2 regions of the Chryseobacterium sp. C39-AII1 genome follow, and region 2 is predicted to be linked to the other one. Evidence: riboswitches for the same ligand, from Rfam matches in the RefSeq annotation. Region 2 holds a riboswitch; the other holds the start of a gene.
The links. A riboswitch is a leader RNA that binds a small molecule or an ion and turns the genes downstream of it on or off. The one in region 2 is predicted to bind thiamine pyrophosphate.

Region 1 (7,820 bases), on a different contig from region 2:
ACTAAAAACAAGAGCTAATTGTTGTTGAGTTTCAGTTTTTGGTGCCGTGAAATTTTTTCGCTTTTCTTCTTGTATTTCTAAATTTTTTAAAATGTACTTATCTACTTTTCCGTTAGCAGTGAGCGGAAAATTATCAATTTCGATAAACTTTGATGGAATCATGTATGAAGGTAGTTTTTCAAACAAATAGCTTCGAAGATCTTCAGGAAACGTTTCTTTTTCTTTACTATTTTTATAAAAACAGATCATTTGTTTTTCATTACATTCTTCCTGAATAATTATCACACAGTTCTCAACGAGATAAGCGCGTTTTATAGTTTCCTCAATTTCTGCAGGCTCTACTCTAAATCCTCTTATTTTTACTTGCTGGTCGGCTCTTCCTACAAATTCTATGGTATCATCTTCCAGCCTTCGCACAAGATCTCCGGTTTTGTAAATTCTTGCAGGTTTGCCATCGGGATCTGTTATTTGCAAAAATCTTTCTATTGTAAGTTCCGGTTGATTGTAGTATCCTCTGGAAACCTGAATTCCTCCGATATACAATTCACCAACTTCATTTACAGGTAAAATCTTCATTTCTTCATCTAAAACATAAAAATCTACGTTATTCAAAGGTTTTCCCATGGTATTTAAAGGGTGCTCTTCATCAAATTTAAAAGTGCAAACTACAACCGTTGTTTCAGTAGGGCCATACATATTGATGAGTTCTACCTTTTTTTTCCAAGCTTCAATGACATTGGCAATTGGAGCTTCACCTCCTGTGAAAATTTTGCGTAGATTTCCGATAGATTGATCTGTAGGCAAAGTGGCCAAGATAGAAACAGGAAGATAGGGAAGAACAGAAATATTATTTTTTCGGATATAATCAAGAAGCGCTTCTCCCACAATTCTATTATCTGGATAGAGAAAGGTAGTAATTCCTAAAGATAAAGGAACCCATAGATCGAGAACGATTCCGTCAAAATTCGAAGAAGAAATATTCAGGGCGCCATCATTTTTTTGTGGAGCCAATATCTCGCCAAAATATCTCACAAAGTTTCCTAAGCCCTTATGTTCTGCCATTACCGCCTTAGGAATTCCGGTGCTTCCTGAGGTATATGCAAGATATGCCAGGCCATTGGAAATATCGGGATAAAAATTTTGGCTTGGCATTTTCTCAATTTCTTTTTGATGCTCGTCGATAAGAATAATTTCGCCTTTATAAAATTTGAATTTTTCTGAATATTTTTTTGTGGTGATCAGAATGGGGCTGTCGGTATCGTTCAAAATATGCTGCAATCGATGATCCGGATATAAAGGATCTAGAGAAACGTAAGCTCCTCCGGCTTTCCAGATTGATAGCATGGCAATTACTCTGTCAATAGATTGATTCAGACAGAAACAAAGAGGAACATCTGTAAATACACCTCTCTTTTTCAAATAATTAGACAACTGATTAGATTTAATACCTAGCTGGGCGAATGTGATCGCTGAGTTTTCATACACTAATGCTGTTTTTTGGGGATTAAGTTCTACAGCATCCTCGATTAACGATAAAACGTCTGTGTCTTTTGTTAACATTTTGTTGCGATTTGGTTGGTTAGTTTTAAATTTTTTTAATGAAAGTAAATTTATATAAAAAAAATAATTAATTTCACATATTGTTGAATTTTTAGTATCAATAATTATTAATATGAAAAAACTACCGAAAAAACCAGAACTCTCATTTAAGATGTATGAATTGATCAGCGGCTATTGGATCGCCTGCTGTATTCATTCTGTTGCACAACTAGACATTGCTGAAAAATTACTCAGCGGTTCCAAAAGTTTAGATGAATTGGCCAAGGAAACCAATTCTGATAAACAATCTCTTTACCGTTTGCTTCGTGCGGTTACCAGCGTCGGGATTTTTGAAGAAAAAAATGATGGTACTTTTGAACTGAATGATTTCGGGGGCACTTTACTGTCGGATGTCCCAGGATCAGTAAAACCTTGGGCACTCGCAAATTTAGGAGAGCATTACAAAGCTTTCGGAAATCTTACTTACGGTGTAAAAACCGGAAAGGTACCTTTCGACGATGCATATGGAATTCCGGTATGGGAATATTATAAGCAAAATCCTGAAGCTGGAGCTAATTTAGCAAAAGCAATGGCGGGAATGTCTGGTGCAGTTTTAAAAGCGATTATTGATGTTTATGATTTCAAGCCCCATAAGAAGATTACAGATATTGGCGGTGGAAATGGAGCGCTACTATTTGCCGTCTTGGACACAGCACCAGATAGCGTCGGGATTGTTTTTGATCAGCCTTATGTAGTGGAACAAACCGTTAATTTAATTCCACCCGACATAAAACACAGATGTATGGTAATGGGAGGTAGTTTTTTCGAAGAACTTCCTGCTGATCAGGATCTTTATATGACAAAATGGGTAATACATGATTGGAACGATGAAGAATCAATCAGAATTTTAAAAAATATTTATAAAGCAATGCCTGTCGGAAGTAAATTATTAATCATAGATTCTGTAATTCCTGATGATTCTGAAAATAAACCTCATGCCGGTAAGTTGTTGGATATTAATATAATGGCGATGACAACAGGAAAAGAGAGAACTCTAAGTGAATTTAAATATCTTGTTGAGCAATCTGGGCTTACTTTTAAAAAGTTAATTCAAACTAATACAGAAATTTCTAGCATTGTAGAATGTGAAAAAGTATAGATATGTTTAAAATTACCATATTTTATCCTGTAAAACAAAATGATTGGTTTGACATGGAATACTATACCGAAAAGCATTTAGCTTTATCAAAATCTGTCTTTGGAAATTATTTGAAAGGGATCGGAATTGAGAAATCCGAATCTTCCGATTCTGTTTACAAAGTTATTGGGCATCTTTTTTTCGAAGAAATTGAGCATTTTTACAATTGTTTTTTGCCTAATAAAACAATCCTTGAAGAAGACGCTGTACACTATACGAATGTAAAAGCTGTCATTCAAATCAGTAAAGTAATAGTTTGGCAGAACTTCACTTAAATTTAAATTAACTTTATTACTCTAATGGCTTCTGAAATACAAATCTAAATATTTTCGGAAGCTATTTTTATTATTTCAGCTAAATTATGATCATTGATTTTTTATTCTCAGAAAAAAGCATCAACTTTGATCCCTCAATGGGGTGCTGCTTGTTTTGGCGGCTGAGATGATACCCGGGAACTGGCTTCCACACCTGATTCGGATAATGCCGACGTAGGGATTTTGATTTATCATCTCATCATTTAATTTATATAAGTTAATTTGATGCAGGACATTTTACAACAAACAACCTGGGCAGAATGGTTCGGGGTTTTATTTTCGGTAGTGCAGGTTTTATTGGCTCGAAAAAACAATTCAAACAATTATCTTTTTGGGATCGCAGGAATTTTGCTGACACTTTATGTTATGATTGTGTCGAGATTGTATGCAGAATTTACTTTAAATCTCTATTACCTCGTGATGAGCATTTACGGTTGGATATATTGGAAATTTGGAAAACAGCATAAAGAAACTGCCATTTCCTCAACAACAAATTCGGAAAAACTGATTTCTGCAGGAATTGTAGTGGTAACTTTCGGAATTTTCTGGTTTTTTCTGACGCACTATACAGATTCTGATGTGCCGATTTGGGATTCATTAGTGAGCGCTTTTGCGTGGGCTGGAATGTGGCTGATGGCAAGACGAAAAATTGAAAACTGGATTTTACTGAATATCAGCAATATTATTTCAATTCCGTTGATGATTCATAAAAATTTGTATCTCTATGCGGTTTTGACGGCTTTTTTATTTATCGTCGCGGTTTCAGCTTATATGGAATGGAGAAAAATTTTAAATCAAAAGAAAGTTGATGCTTACAGTTAGTGAAATCAGAAGAAAAATGTTAGGAGCCACAAAAGTTTCGGATTCAATAATAAATTGTATCCACGAACAAAGATTACTTCAGGTTTGGGTTCCTAAAATATATGGTGGTTTAGGCTATCGTTTTGGGGAAGGTTTATCTTTATTATTTGAATGGGCAAAAACAAACGGAAGCTTAGGCTGGATGCTCACTTTATGCGCTGGAGCCAATTTTTTTTCAAGAAACTTAAAGCCAACTATTGCTAAAGAACTTTTCAGTAATTCTAAAACCTGCTTTGGTGGAAGCGGAATGATTGGTGGAACGGCAGAAAAACAAGATGACGGAACTTATCTAATCAACGGACTTTGGCATTTTGCAACGGGCGCACCACATTTAAGTCATTTTACTTTAAATGCAAAACTTACAGAAAACGGACTGCCAATTTTAAATGAAAATGGAGAGGAAATTATCCGATCATTTATTATCTCTAAGAATGATGCTGAAGTTATTCCCAATTGGAAATCGATGGGGATGAAAGCTACCGGAACCTATTCTTTTAAGGTAAATAATGTGAAAGTTTCAGAGGATAACAGTTTTATTTATGATGAATTTTTCACCAATGATGCTTTAGACAGGATTCCGTTTAGAATTTTTGCGGATCTTACTTTATTGGTTAATTATTTAGGAATGGCGTCGCATTTTTTGGAGGAAGCGAATGTTATCAGACCAAATCTTAATTTAGATCCGTTTCATAATTTAATTAAAGAAAAACTACAGAAAACGTTGAGTTTTGCAGATGATATTGAATTCACTTTAAATAATTCAAAGTTAATTTCTTCTGAAAAACAATCCGAAATTCATCAATTTGGAACTTTTGTAGTTGAAGATTTATCGCATAAAATTCTTCAAATCTATATTCAGTTAGGAATAAAAGCAACGCATACAGATTCTGCGATTTATCAGATTTTTAGTGATTTTTTTACCGCGACAATGCATTCTAATTTCAGACCTGCTTTGGAAGATGGTGAATTTCCTGTTTTAAACGGTTAAAAATTTACTTTTAATTCAGTAAAATTTATTCGACATATAATTTCAGTAAAAGCTTTCTATCAGGGAGCTTTTGTTATTTTGATGTGTTTTAAAATTTATTTACAAACGACTACAAACGGATTTAAATAGTTTACAACCGACTTTAATTTTACTGTTCAACAATCTTTGCATCAGAGATTTGAGAAAACGGTGAGCGTCTCTTATCTGAGTAATAATCTTAAAAAAAACAGAAATTATGTCACTAAGAAATTCGGTATCCCTTATTGGGTTCACAGGTAAAGAAGTTGAAATGATCAATTTCGAAAATGGTAATGTAAAGGCAAGTGTGTCTTTAGCAACCAACGATCATTATACCAATGCAAAAGGTGAAAAGGTTGAGGAAACGCAATGGCATTCGCTGGTTGCATTTGGTAAAACGGCAGAGATTTTTCAAAAATATGTCACAAAAGGAAAAGAAATTGCGATTGAAGGAAAATTGATGTATCGTTCGTATGATGACAAAGATGGCGTAAAACGCTATATAACAGAAATAAAAGTAGATGAAATTCTATTGTTAGGCGGAAAATAAAGGATAAAAACACAAACCATGAAAGTACAAATTTTTAAAATTCGATTAGGTGAAGAATTTCTTCATCTTGATCAGAAAATGCTTGACGATTTTTTACAATCACACGAAATTCTGAATGTAGAAACAGCATTTGTAAATGATGAAAACTATTGGTCTGTAATTTTATACTTTGGAGAAACCAAATCACCTCAACATACGGTAAAAGATTCAAAAACAAATAAATACTCTGCCGAAAGTGAAGAATTGTCTTTTGATGAACTTAAAATTTTAGAAGCCTTAAAATCTTGGCGTTCAGATAGAGCGAAAGAGCAAAATTTGCCAATTTATTTTGTTGCAACCAATAAAGAGTTGATTTCCGTTGCAAAATATAAACCAGCCAAAAAAGAAGAATTATTAGATATAAAAGGATTTGGTAAACACAAAATAGAAAATTATGGTATGGAAATAATAAATATATTAGAAAATATTTGAATAGTTTAACAAAAATTAACTATATTCGTAAATATTTATAAAAACAACCAAGGACACAAGTGCTGGAAAACATACCGAAGCCATAGAATTAATTTTCTATGGTTTTTTTATTTAGATTAAAAGTCCTTTCAATTCACTATTTTTGCAGTCTTATCAATTATTAATTATCATTTATTACAATATAATGAAGCCAAGTTTAGCAAAAGGGACGAGAGATTTTACGGCATTAGAAGTTTCAAGAAGAAGATTTATTATCAATATTTTACAGAAAAATTTTGAACTATTCGGATTTCAACCATTAGAAACACCTAGTTTTGAAAATCTTTCAACATTAACAGGAAAATACGGAGAAGAAGGAGATCGATTGATCTTCAAAATCTTAAATTCAAGTATTAATGAAGCTAAAGAAGAGAAAAAAAATCAGATGCTCAATGATTTTCAAAAAGCGTTAGATAAGCCATTTAGCTCAGATAATTTAACAGACAAAGCTCTTCGTTACGACCTTACTGTGCCTTTTGCGAGGTTTGTGGCGATGAATCATGGTCAATTAACATTTCCATATAAACGTTATCAAATTCAACCGGTTTGGAGAGCGGATCGTCCTCAGAAAGGGAGATTCAGAGAATTTTATCAGTGTGATGCCGATGTTGTGGGTAGCGAAAGTCTTTTTCAGGAAGTTGATTTGGTTCAGTTATATTTAAAATCATTTTCAGATTTAAAAGTTCCGGTTACGATTCATTTAAATAACAGAAAAATCCTTTCCGGATTGGCTGAATATGCTGGAATTACAGATAAATTAATTGATTTTACTGTTGCTCTTGACAAGCTTGATAAAATTGGCAAAGAAGGTGTTGTAAAAGAATTATTGGAGAGAGGAATTTCTCAGGATTCGATTGATAAGCTGGATTTCTTATTCACTCAGTCCAATGATGCGCTGGAAAATCTTCTTCAGTTGAAAGAGAAATTTGTTGGAAATGAAATTGGTTTAAAAGGTGTTGAAGAGCTTGAATTTGTTCTTACGCAATCATTAAATCTTGGAGTTGACATGAATAATCTTGTTTTTGATATTACCTTAGCAAGAGGTTTAGATTATTATACGGGTGCTATTTTCGAAGTGAAAGCAGATGAGGTTCAGATGGGATCTATCGGAGGTGGCGGAAGATATGATAACCTTACAGAAGTTTTTGGAGTGAAAAATATTCCGGGGATCGGTATTTCTTTTGGTCTTGACCGAATTTATCTTGTCATGGAAGAATTAGGACTTTTCCCTGAAGAAGCGACTTCCAAAATCGAATATTTGTTCGCTAATTTCGGAGGTGAAGAAACGGTAGAAGCTTTGAAATTAATCTTAAAATTAAGAGAAAAAGGAATTTCTGCAGAATTGTATCCGGAAAATGCAAAGCTTGGAAAACAATTTACCTATGCCGAGAAGAAAGGAATTAAGAATTTGGTTTTCTTAGGCGAAGAGGAATTGAAAAATAAAACGGTTACCTTTAAAAATCTGGAAGCTGGAGAACAGAAAACGGTTTCTTTAGAAGAGTTTCTGAAGTAATCTTTCATAAAATATAAAATTAAAAAGCATTATCTTCCCGATAGTGCTTTTTAGTTTAATTAAAAAATTTTATTAAATTGAGCACCAATTTGTATTAATAAAATACAGTATTAATTATTTAAACTAATAAAACATAAAAACCAGATGAGTACTATTTGTGCATTATGCGGAAATCCGTTAACGTCTATGGACACACTTTTGGGCGAAAACAAACTTTCCGATGGGCAACTTCTTTGTAATAAATGCCTTAACGAAGCTACGAATGTTAATAAAAATCTTATAAATAATCTCAGCAGCTTCAATCTCGCTGAAATCAGGGGAATTCTTCT
Region 2 (7,820 bases):
ATGATAAGGTGCTTATTGCTATAATATAATTATATTTTTCATGAATTTTTTGTTTTTAAATTGTAGGTAAAAATATTTTTTTGAATTAAGTTTACATACGATTGTAATCACGTATTAGTGAATTGTATTTGCTTTAATTTATTTTCATTGAAAAACCAACCAACAAATATTAAAACCATGAACAAACAAAAACAAAAACCGTATGTAAATCTTAAAGACACTATTGCTGATATAGTTAAGAAATCCGGCATCTTATTTTTATTACTCTTAGGATTAGTTTCGCCAATGAACGCACAGCGAAAAGTAGAAAAACTCAACAGGGGTCTCGTCGCCATGCGATTAAACGCTAATCAGGTGTATGTAGGCTGGAGAATGCTGGGAACTGAAGAACCCAATACAAGTTATAACCTATATTTTAATAATGTAAAAGTAACGGGAAGCCCTTTTACATCTACCACAAATTTTAATCATAATATTACGACCAACGGAACTTATACCGTTCGTGCCATCGTGAATGGTGTAGAGCAGCCTGCATCAGAATCTGCTACTGTTTGGGCAAATCAATATTTAGATATTCCTATGCAAATACCGGCTGGGGGTACAACTCCGGACAACGTTGCCTATACTTATAGTGTAAACGATTGCAGTGTTGGTGATGTAGATGGAGACGGGCAATACGAATTGTTTGTAAAATGGGATCCATCCAATAGTAAAGACAATTCGCAATCAGGTTACACAGGGAATGTTTATATTGATTGTTATCGTTTGGACGGAACACGTCTCTGGAGAATAGATTTAGGAAAAAATATTCGTGCTGGGGCGCATTATACACAATTTGTGGTTTATGACTTAGATTCTGACGGTAAAGCAGAAATTGCATGTAAAACTGCCGACGGAACTAAAGACGGAACAGGAGTCATTATTGGAGATGCTAATGCTGATTATAGAAATTCAAATGGATATGTTCTGTCTGGGCCGGAATTTTTAACCATTTTTAATGGATTAACAGGCAAGGCAATGTCTTCAACCAATTATTTGCCGGCACGTGGCACAGTTTCCAGTTGGGGAGATAGCTATGGTAATCGCGTAGACCGATTTGTTGCAGCGGTGGCTTATCTTGATGGAGAAAAGCCAAGTTTAATAATGGGACGAGGTTATTATACAAGATTGGTGCGTGTAGCTTGGGACTGGAGAAATAATACACTTTCACAACGATGGATCTTTGATAGCAATACCTCAGGAAATTCAGCTTATGCAGGAATGGGAAATCATCAAATGACCATAGGCGATGTGGATGGTGATGGTAAAGATGAAATATTCAATGGTTCCAGTGCAATAGATGATAACGGCGGAAAGTTATTCGCAAACACATTAGGGCATGGGGATGCGCTGCACATGAGCGATATGGATCCTGATCGCCCTGGAATGGAAATATGGCAGTGTTTAGAAGAACCTGCTAAATATAAAACGAATGGTTTGGTTTTTTTAGATGCAAAAACAGGAGCTACAATATGGGGAATACCTTCAACTGGAGACATAGGACGTTGTAATGCTGCAGATATTGACCCACGTTACAAAGGTTATGAATGTTTTGGAAGCGCAAATGGCGTAAACTATTTGATGGATTGCAAAGGAAATCTAATCAGCAATAAAAAACCGACACAAAATTTTTCTATCTGGTGGGATGGAGATTTGAACCGTGAATTATTAGATTCGAATAAAATAGATAAATGGGATTATATTAATGGGAAAACCGTTAATATACTTACTGCTACAGGATATTCATCAAACAATACTACAAAAGCTACCCCATGTTTAAGTGCTGATATTTTTGGCGACTGGCGAGAAGAAGTGATATTTCGTAAAGAAGATAATTCTTCTGTAAGAATTTACACGACCAATATTGCCACAACCCATAAATTATATACTTTGATGCACGATACTCAATACAGAACAGCTATTGCGTGGCAAAATTCGGCTTACAACCAACCTCCTCATCCAAGTTTTTATTTAGGTGTAGATATGGCAGCACAAACAAAGCCAAATGTAGTTACCGCGGGGGCAAATTCATCTCAGAAGGTACTGTCAGCTAATGCCGTGATTTATCCGAATCCTGCTGGTCAAACTTTTACGATTAAAGCTGAAGGAGTGTTTACTTATACCATTCATAATATGTTGGGTGTAAAAATAGCTTCTGGGAAAGGAAAAAACCAAGCTGAAGTGGTATCATCAGAATCGGGAGTATTTATCGTGACGGTTCAATCTGAAAAAGGAATCTCAACCATTAAATTGATAAAAGATTAGAAAGAATATGACGATCAACTTTTCACAATCTTATTAATTTTTGAGTTGATTCCATAAAAAAAGAAAGATTTTAAATCCATTGGACTTAAAACCTTTCTTTTTTATATTTAATTTAAAAAAGCCTTTCGACTTTACTGTAAAATCAATTAATGACCAACAGTTACCAACTCTTTGATAGACGGAACGAAAGTCGTTAAATTAATACCTTCAACAGCTGCTTTGTACTCTTCAATGCTTGGAATTCTTCCGATGATCGAAGACAATACAACAACAGGAGTTGATGCTAGTAAAGATTCACCTTTTTTACGTTCAGAATCTTCCACCACTCTTCCTTGGAAAAGACGCGTAGAAGTTGCCAAAACAGTATCTCCTTTCTCTGCTTTTTCCTGGTTACCCATACAAAGGTTACATCCAGGACGCTCAAGGTACATCATATTTTCATATTGAGTACGAGCTTCGCCTTTTGGCGCTGCATCGTTGAACTCAAAACCTGAATATTTTTCCAGTAATTCCCAGTCACCTTCAGCTTTTAATTCATCAATGATATTATAAGTAGGAGCTGCCACAACTAAAGGAGCTTGAAATTCTACTTTACCATTTTGTTTTTCAAGGTTTCTCAACATTTGAGAAACAATTTTAAGGTCACCTTTGTGAACCATACAAGAACCTACGAAACCAAGATCAACTTTTTTCTCACCTCCGTAGAAAGTAAGATCTCTGATCGTATCGTGCGTATATCTTTTAGAAACATCGTCGTTGTTTACGTCTGGGTCAGCAATCATTGGTTCAACGATTACATCTAGATCTACAACAACTTCAGCGTAATATTTAGCATTAGCATCCGGAGTTAAAGCAGGTTTATCACCACACTTAATTTCCTCGATTCTCTTGTTTGCTTTGTTGATTAATCCTTGAAGAACGTGATTGTGATTATCCATTCCTTTGTCAATCATAATCTGGATTCTGCTTTTTGCAATTTCCAATGATTCGATCAATGTATCGTCTTCAGAAATACAAATTGAAGCTTTAGCTTTCATTTCTGCAGTCCAGTCTGTGAATGTAAATGCCTGGTCAGCTGGAAGAGTTCCGATGTGAACCTCGATAATTCTACCTTGGAAAACGTTCTCTCCGTCAAATTGCTTCAACATCTGAGCCTGAGTTGCGTGAACGACATCACGGAAATCCATATGCTCTTTCATTTCACCTTTGAAAGTCACTTTCACAGATTCTGGAATCGGCATTGAAGCTTCACCTGTTGCCAAAGCCAAAGCTACCGTTCCGGAGTCAGCTCCGAAAGCCACCCCTTTAGACATTCTTGTGTGAGAGTCACCTCCGATGATGATTGCCCATTCGTCAACCGTAATATCGTTAAGAACTTTGTGAATAACGTCTGTCATTGCGTGATATTCACCTTTCGGGTCACGAGCAGTGATTACTCCGAAATCGTTCATGAATTTCATTAATTTAGGGATGTTTGCCTGCGCTTTTTTATCCCAAACTGAAGCAGTGTGACATCCTGACTGATAAGCTCCATCAACAATTGGAGAAATTACCGTTGCAGCCATAGACTCCAATTCCTGAGAAGTCATCAAACCTGTGGTATCCTGAGAACCAACGATGTTTACTTCAACTCTAACGTCTGAACCTGCGTGTAATAATTTACCTTCAGTTACGCCTACTGCATTTCTGTTGAAGATTTTTTCAACAGCAGTTAAACCTTGTCCTTCGATAGAAATTTCTTTTGAAGGAGCGAAAACCAAAGGAGCTGTAATTCCTAAAGTTTTAGCAGCAAAAGTTTGAATTTTTTTACCAAAAACGATCGCATAAGAACCACCGGCTTTGATAAATTCTAATTTTTGCGGAGTAAATGATTTTGAAATATCTTTCAATTCAACATCTCCGTTGTATAATTTTTTCTCTTTTGTATTGATCGTTAAAACAGTTCCTGTAGCAACAGAATATTTCTCTTCTAAAACGATGTCGCCATTTTCGTTACGAACAGGATGTCCGTTTTCGTCTGTTTTCTTAACCCAGTTTTGAAGGTCGATTCCGATACCTCCGGTTACGTCAACAGTTGTTAGGAAAATTGGAGAAATACCGTTAGTTCCCGCTACAATCGGAGCAATGTTTACGAAAGGTACGTAAGGGCTTGCCTGTTTCCCTGTCCAAAGTGCAACGTTATTTACACCCGACATACGAGAAGAACCAACTCCCATTGTTCCTTTTTCTGCGATCAACATCACACTTGCATCAGGATGTTGAGCTTGCAAAGCTTTTATTTCTTCCTGTTGAGCAGGAGACATCATACATTGTCCGTGCAACTCACGGTCAGAACGAGAGTGTGCCTGATTTCCCGGAGATAATAAGTCGGTTGAAATATCACCTTCAGCAGCAATGTAAGTAACGATTTTAATTTCTTCAGCTACCTCTGGAAGTTTAGTGAAAAACTCTGCTTTTGCGTAGCTTTCCAAAATATCTTTAGCGATTTCGTTTCCTGCTTCATAAGCTTCTTTCAAGCGAGCGGTATCTGCATCATATAAGAAAACCTGAGTTTTAAGCACTTCAGCCGCTTGCTTTGCTATTGCTTCGTCGTTTCCTAAAGCTAAATCAAGCAAAACTTCGATAGATGGGCCTCCTTTCATGTGAGACAACAACTCAAAAGCGAAAACCGGAGTAATTTCTTCTACTACAGATTCACCAAGAATGATTTCTTTTAAAAACTTAGCTTTTACACCAGCCGCACTTGTAGTTCCAGGTAGCGTGTTATAAATAAAAAATTTAAGAGAATCAGCTCTGTATTCGTTGGCTGTATCTTTAATTTGTGCGATGATCTCGCTTAATAAATCGGCACCATCAATTGGCTTTGGATGTAGCCCCTGGGTTTTTCTTTCTTCAATTTCGTTGATGTAATCCTTATAAATATTCATAATAGAAGTCTTTCAAATTTTTAAGGTAAATTAATAAAATTATAGTGCATATGGCAATTTCCCGAATTGGTATATCGACTTACAAAACGGAAGAAAGTAAAGCCGGTACTATATTTTGCACTTTTTCTTAAATAAGTAAGATAATGCTTTGTCCCAAAGATGAAAGTAAAGGACTTTTTTGAAAGTGTAAGGGGCTCACGTGTAATTTCTAAAGCCGCCAAAGCACTCTTTGAGTAACGTTTGTAAAATTTTTTGATCATATCCATATCAAAAGTTGTATCTCTAAAAACGTTTTAGATTATCAAACAATTAAAAATGTTCCCAAAATTACGAATTTTTAGTATTTTATGCGAGGGATATTATTTAGATTCTTTATAAATATGAATTTTATATTTTCTATTTTTAATCTTATTTTTGCTGCCAAATGATGATTATGAAAATTACGGTTCATTTTTTATGTCTTTTTATTTCGATATCTGTTTTTTGCCAAACCAAGGTGGCCAAGAAGCTTCCTGTAAAAAAGGTTGCAAAAACTGTTGTTAAAAAGACAGATGTGGTAGCTCAGCCGAATCCTGATTTGGTGGTTTTGAATGAAAAAATTCCTGTTTTAATTCCGAAAAAGAAAGATGGGAAATTCGGATATGTTAATCAAAAAGGCAAATTTATCATTCAGCCTGAATATCATATTGCTGTATTTTTTTATGAAGATTGCAATCTACTGAATTCACCCAACGAAAAAATAAGAAAGTTCGGAACCAAAGAGTATGCAACGGTAGAAAAAGATATGATTTCTTATCGAATTGATCAGAAAGGTAAAAGAGTGTATCAATTTAAAGATTCAGATTTAGGAAAATGCCCTAAAGAGTTTAAATATCAGCCGTTTCAGGCATATGTTAAAAATGGTTTTTACGGAATTATTGAAAAATCGAAATTCATTAATGCTGAAGATTACAGAGATTATCAAATTTATCCGCAGTATGAATATTTATATATTGCTGAAAGTGAAGATGTTTCAAACCCAATGATTATTGCGTCTAAGAATGATCGTTTTGGGGTGATTGATGTGAATAACAAGATCATCATTCCATTTGAATATGATGATATTAAGCGAAACTTCAGCTGGATGTTGGGGAAAATGTTTGAAGTTTCCAAAGACGGAAAAACATATTATTATATTGATTCTCACAATAAAACCTATTAAATTGTACTGATGATATATTTTTCGTAATTTTGCGCCTGAATTAAGGGGTGCTGTAACAAGCTGAGATTATACCCAATGAACCTGGAACGGGTAATGCCGTTTAGGGAAATTAAATATGAGCAATAGGTAATTATTAATGAGCAATCTCAAATATTACTTATTACCGATTACTAATTACTCATCATAATCCGCCCCTTTTATTCATTAAATTTTAAAGATTTATAGAATGAAAGGTTTATTTTTTTTAGGGCTTACCGTTGGCTCTTTTGCTTTTTTACAAGCACAAAATACCGATTCCTTGAAAATAAAGGAAATTGAAGCCGTTAACTTTACCAAAAGGCTTCCTGTTGCGAAAGAAATCATCAATGTTCAGAAAGATTTAGATAATAAAAATCTTGGGCAGGATCTTCCTATTTTACTTAAAAATCAAACATCAATTATCTCTACTTCGGATGCCGGAAATGGCGTTGGATACACAGGTTTCAGAATTCGTGGAGTTGCCGGAAGAGGAATTAATGTGATGATGAATGGTGTTCCGTATAATGATTCTGAAAGTCAGGGGACATTTTTTGTGAATGTTCCGGATCTTACGAGTTCGGCATCTCAAATCGTTATCCAAAGAGGTGTCGGAACTTCCAATAACGGAGTTTCTGCGTTTGGAGCAAGCATCAATGTAATCTCCAAAGAGCCTGATGATAAGTTTTACTTTAAAACAGATGACAGTTATGGTTCGTTCAATACTTACAAATATTCTGCTGAGGTTGGTTCGGGGAAGTTTTGGGGAAACCGACTTTCTGTGATGGGAAGATATACACACATCAATTCTGATGGATATATCGACAGAGCATCTTCAAAACTACATTCCTATAATTTTACGGCTTTGTTTGAAGAGAAAAATACGAAAATCCGTCTGATGGCTTTTGGTGGAAAAGAAAAAACCTACCAAGCTTGGAACGGAATCGACAGAAAAACTTGGGAAACCAATCCAAAATTCAATTATTCCGGAGCAATTTATGATGCTGATGGTAATATTTCCAGCTTTTATGATAATGAAACAGATAATTACAGACAAAATCATTATCAGTTGCTGTGGGAGCAGAAGTTTAATGAAAAATGGAATTTAGAAACCACTTTGCACTACACGAAAGGAAAAGGATATTACGAAAACTATAAGCAGGACGGTAAATTTTCAAAATATAATCTTCCCGATTTTGTGGATGGTTCACAAACTTTAGCTAAAACAGATTTCATCCGTAAAAAATGGCTTGATAATGATTTCTACGGAATTGTTACCACATTATACGGAAAATTTGAAAATCTTGATCTGAATTTCGGAGCCGTTGCCAACCAATATTACGGAAGGCATTTTGGAAACGTAACAGGTGTTT

Region 1: linked by a shared signal. The riboswitch ahead of pnuC (nicotinamide riboside transporter PnuC) and the one ahead of ABEG63_RS19850 (TonB-dependent receptor plug domain-containing protein) in region 2 are both predicted to bind thiamine pyrophosphate.

Annotation. Positions count from the first base shown of each region.
Region 1 covers NZ_JBDFPQ010000013.1:29,857-37,676, forward strand. Annotated here, with positions in the region: gene ABEG63_RS17040 (amino acid adenylation domain-containing protein) at 1-1,560, opposite strand, end outside; gene ABEG63_RS17045 (methyltransferase) at 1,673-2,698, shown strand; gene ABEG63_RS17050 (EthD family reductase) at 2,701-3,012, shown strand; TPP riboswitch at 3,141-3,249, shown strand; gene pnuC (nicotinamide riboside transporter PnuC) at 3,274-3,873, shown strand; gene ABEG63_RS17060 (hypothetical protein) at 3,860-4,900, shown strand; gene ssb (single-stranded DNA-binding protein) at 5,136-5,468, shown strand; gene ABEG63_RS17070 (HRDC domain-containing protein) at 5,487-5,939, shown strand; gene hisS (histidine--tRNA ligase) at 6,124-7,491, shown strand; gene ABEG63_RS17080 (PH domain-containing protein) at 7,636-7,820, shown strand, end outside.
Region 2 covers NZ_JBDFPQ010000021.1:19,766-27,585, reverse strand. Annotated here, with positions in the region: gene ABEG63_RS19865 (T9SS type A sorting domain-containing protein) at 178-2,304, shown strand; gene ABEG63_RS19860 (bifunctional aconitate hydratase 2/2-methylisocitrate dehydratase) at 2,451-5,231, opposite strand; gene ABEG63_RS19855 (WG repeat-containing protein) at 5,665-6,432, shown strand; TPP riboswitch at 6,466-6,555, shown strand; gene ABEG63_RS19850 (TonB-dependent receptor plug domain-containing protein) at 6,659-7,820, shown strand, end outside.